Regions from separate parts of the Paraburkholderia sp. SEWSISQ10-3 4 genome, predicted to be linked through region 1. Evidence: riboswitches for the same ligand, from Rfam matches in the RefSeq annotation. Region 1 holds a riboswitch; the other holds the start of a gene.
The links. A riboswitch is a leader RNA that binds a small molecule or an ion and turns the genes downstream of it on or off. The one in region 1 is predicted to bind manganese.

Region 1 (2,197 bases):
AACGGTGTTCAAGCCGGATAGCGCGGCAACGGCTGCGGCACCGTCCAACTAAGGGCGGCTTGTTGGGAAGGCCGCGCCTGGCAGCGGCCTTCCCGGCCTTTCATCACTCGCTTAGCGGGTTAGCGTGATGACCAGATAGCTGGCGTACAACACGCCGCACACCAACAGCGCCCACACCGGCACGCCTCGCTCGCGCACGTTGATCCGCAGCCACGCGGCGGCGGCGAGCGTGATCACGATGCCGGTCACCACTTCGATACGCGGCGCCCACGGCGTCAGCAGAATTCCGATCGCGGGCAGCAGCGTGCCCTGAAACACCATCGCGCCGGTGATGTTGCCGAACGCCAGTGTGTCCTTGCCGCGGCGAATCCACAGGATGCTGTTGACCTTCTCCGGCAACTCGGTGGCGATCGGAATGATCAGCAGCGACAGCAGCAACGGCGAGACGCCGAGCACCTGCGACACGCCCCGCACGCCGTGGATGAAGCCTTCTGCGCCCCACACCAGCAACGCAACTGCGAGCACCAGTTGCACCGCGATGGTCACGAGATTGGTGGGCAAACCAAGACGCGACAGCAGCATCTTGCCCGGTGCTTCGGTGCCGTGACCGGCGTCGACCAGTTTGTTCGACGCACGGAACGTCATCACCACATAGGTGATGTACACACCGACCAGCGCCGCGCTGAACAGCCCCCGCACGATCATCTGTTCGTGCGGCACGTACATCGCCGCGGCCGCCAACACAAAGGCGCACAGGAAGTAGTTCAGATCCCGAGTGAAACCCGTGCGTTCGGGCGTGACCCAGCCGCCGGCGCCGCGCGTACCGAGAATCGCCAGCGTCATCAGGAAGGTGGAGAGGGTGGAAAGCATGAGCGGCGCGCCAAGAATCGCGCCGACGCCGATTTCCTGATTGACCGCGCTATCGGTCGTGCCGCCCGCAATCGCAAGCAGCGGGACAAGCGTTTCGGGCAAGGCGGTGCCGACCGCTGCGAACAGCGAACCCGTCACGCCCTCGGAGATTTTGAGACGCTCGCCGAGATGTTCGAGTGCGTTGGTGAAGAGCTCGGCCGCCACCAGAATGACGACCAGCATGATGGCGAGTTCGAACAGGAGACCGGTCATGCGTGGCTCCCTGCAAATGCAAAGGGGAAGCGGCACAGCGGACGGGCAAGTGGGGAGACTGGCAGGGCACAACGATGTTTCACAGGGCAACTCCGCGGTCGGACGCAAGTAACGAACCAATGACGCACCGCGACCCGTCCGACCAGAACGAAGCAGTGCGCCAATGGTCTCGCCAAACCGACCCGGTCGAACGCGCCATGACCCGTAGGCCAAGTATGTTGACGCGCTCTCCTTCAATGGATGAAGGAAGGCTACTCCCCAATGACCGGAGGATTCTAACGGGACGGGCGGCTTTCAACAAGCTTGGGATCCGGCGCCTGCGCCGCTCCCGGTTTCACCGCGCACGTCCAGCGCTGCGACGTCAGGCGGCCAAGTGCGTGATCGCCCCGCTGGTAAGATCACTCACCGTCTACGACAGCAGTGAGTCCTCACATGAACTACCAGAATCGCCAGTGGTTTTACGTCAAGCGCCCGGAAGGACGCGTTGGCGACGAGCATTACGAGTTGCGCGAAAGCGAGCTCGACGACAATTTGTCATCGAATGAAGTGTTGATCCGGGCGCGTATCGTCAGCGTCGATCCGTACATTCGAATCCAGCAGCATGAACGCAATACTTACGACGTGCCGCATCCGCTCGGGATCGTCCAGCGGGCGGGCGTGGTGGGTGAAGTGGTGGCGTCGGCGAGCCCGCTTTTCAAGCAGGGCGACTGGGTGTCGGCCTATAGCGGCTGGCAGCTCTACGCCAAATGCCATCACAGCGAGCTGACCAAACTGAACCCCGACGCGGCGCCGGTTTCGACTGCGCTCGGTGTGCTCGGCATGCCGGGACGCACCGCGTGGTTCGGCTTGATGGAAGCGGGCAAGCCGCGTCCTGGCGACACGCTGGTCGTGTCCGGTGCGGCGGGCGCGGTCGGCTCGCTGGTCGCGCAGTTCGGCAAGCGCGCCGGCTGCCGCGTCATCGGGATCGCCGGCGGCCCGGACAAGTGCGCGTTTCTGACCGACACGTTGAAGCTCGACGGTGCGGTCGACTACCGGGCGCATCCCACACTTGAAGGCTTGCAGTCGGCTCTGCAGG
Region 2 (2,197 bases), on a different contig from region 1:
TCGCCACAGATATCGACGCCTTTGGGTGCCCTTCTGTCTGATCACGATTGCTCCGATGTGGAACGGCACGTCGACCAGGTGACCTGTTCGAGCAGGTTGGGCGGAAGGAAACTGAAAGTGTCAGTCCGCCCGTAGACGACGTGCGCATCCGGAAGTCGTGATCCGACGCATCGCTCGGTTCGTTCGTTGACTCCGAACCGAGCAAATGACGGACGACTCCGATCCCGGTCCACGTTATGTCGGACCACCGCTTATTAACGGCACGCTCCGGTTTTTTCTAAAGGTCTCGCGTGGGTGGACTGCAGTGCAGTGCGCGCGTCAGCCGCGAACTAGAACAGCGGATGCGCTTGCGGATACAGCGCGGTCCTGAGGGCGAGGCCACCGAGCACAACGAAGATGATCGCGGCCAGAATGTGGACCGCCTTTGTTGGCAGGCGATCCGCAAATTTGTGTCCCAGGTAGATGACGGGCACATTGGCCAACATCATGCCGAGCGTCGTACCAGCAACCACACCGAAAAACTCGTGAAAGCGCGCCGCCAAGGCAATCGTGACGATTTGGGTTTTATCGCCCATCTCGGCGAGAAAGAATGTGAGTGCGGTTGTGCCGAACACGCCCATCGAGTTTTTCGTCAGAACCGCGTCGGCGTCGTCCAGCTTGTCCGGAACGAGAATCCACACCGCCATCACGGCGAACGACGCGACAACCGCCCAATTCAGAATGCCTGGACTCAGAACGCTCGCAAGCCACGCGCCGAGTGCGCCAGATGCACCATGGTTGATGAGCGTAGCGGCAAAAACACCAAGGATGATGGGGATGGGCTTGCGATATCGCGCTGCCAGAACCAGGGACAGAAGCTGAGTCTTGTCGCCGATTTCAGCAAGGCCGACCACACTGGTCGAAATGAGGAAGGATTGCATGGGGGTTGTTGTATCCGGGCCGCGCAGAAAAAACGCGATGACGCGCATTCCGGCGACCCGGTTAGGTCGGAATGCGAGTCATCGGTCTTGCCAGGCATTTAGCTGCGCACGCCATAGCGGGTCTTTCGACTCGCCAAGTATGTTGACGTGCGCCCTCGAACATGGCGTTCGAGGCGGCTACTCCCCAATGAGCAGGCGCGATTCTATCGCGCCATGTGTCGCAGAAGCAAGTCGCCACAATAGCGCTTTTCGCAGTCGAGCATTGCTGCGTGCGCCAATTATTACGAATGCCTTTCGCGCGCGATATGTTCGCCTCTTTCTTTGGGGAGTCGTCCGCTCCTACCCAGAAGCGCCCGCGTCCACATCGAAGCGCGTGGCCGCTGTCACGTCGTCGTGAGGCGCCGCTATTTGAACTTGACGAGGTCCTTGAAGATCAGTTGACCCCAGGTATTCCCTCTGCCTTGGACAAGCAAGCCGCCATCCTTGAGCGGTCCTAGCGCAATCGGCGCGAAACCGAGTTGTTCGGCCAAAGCAGCGACCGGTGCCACCGCATTTTCGTCATCGCTCGACAAAAACACGACGCGGCTGCCGCCATTCACGCTCGGATCAGCGGCCAGAACGGCAGCGGGCAGGTGGTTAAAGCCCTTTACGAACCTGGCACCGGTAAACGCTTTGGCGACAACCGCGGCCGACGGCTGACCTTCCAGATCTTCAACGGGAACACCGAAACCATTTGTCGTGTCGATGATCGTCTTGCCCTGCCAGGTTGGGATCTGCTTCGCGACTTCGCGATGTTCCCAAAACGGAACCGCGAGGAAGATCGTGTCGGACGCGATTGCATCCTGCAGCGTCGCGGGGACAACGGTGGGGCCGATCGCTCGTGCCTGTTGCATCAACGCCTCGGGAGGGCGCCGGCTGGCGACGGTCACATCGATGTTCTTTCTTGCAAACGCTCGGGCGAGTGCCTGGCCTATCGCGCCAAAGCCAATAATCGAATAGTTCATGCGGACTCTCCATTCAGTACTGTAAGGAATCCAAATTTATCGACACAAATCAGATCATCTTTGTCGAGTTGAAAGGTCCTTCTACGCGCCTTTCGGCGCGATTTCAGATGGCCGAGAAGCCGCCGTCGACAGACAACTCCGCCCCATTCACGAAGCTCGAATCGTCTGACGCAAGAAACAGCGCGACCGTCGCAATTTCCTCAGGACGCCCCATCTTTCCCCGCGGGATCAGGGATTCGAACATGCGCTTCGCCTCCTCGGTGAGAACCTGGT

Region 2: linked by a shared signal. The riboswitch ahead of M0D68_RS03230 (TMEM165/GDT1 family protein) and the one ahead of M0D68_RS29060 (sodium:calcium antiporter) in region 1 are both predicted to bind manganese.

Annotation. Positions count from the first base shown of each region.
Region 1 is NZ_JALPRI010000021.1:71,425-73,621, forward strand. It holds gene M0D68_RS29055 (HAD family phosphatase) at 1-52, shown strand, start outside; gene M0D68_RS29060 (sodium:calcium antiporter) at 112-1,122, opposite strand; yybP-ykoY riboswitch at 1,223-1,394, opposite strand; gene M0D68_RS29065 (NADP-dependent oxidoreductase) at 1,555-2,197, shown strand, end outside.
Region 2 is NZ_JALPRI010000001.1:712,422-714,618, forward strand. It holds gene M0D68_RS03225 (bifunctional diguanylate cyclase/phosphodiesterase) at 1-45, opposite strand, end outside; gene M0D68_RS03230 (TMEM165/GDT1 family protein) at 330-920, opposite strand; yybP-ykoY riboswitch at 932-1,118, opposite strand; gene M0D68_RS03235 (NADPH-dependent F420 reductase) at 1,325-1,924, opposite strand; gene M0D68_RS03240 (SDR family NAD(P)-dependent oxidoreductase) at 2,028-2,197, opposite strand, start outside.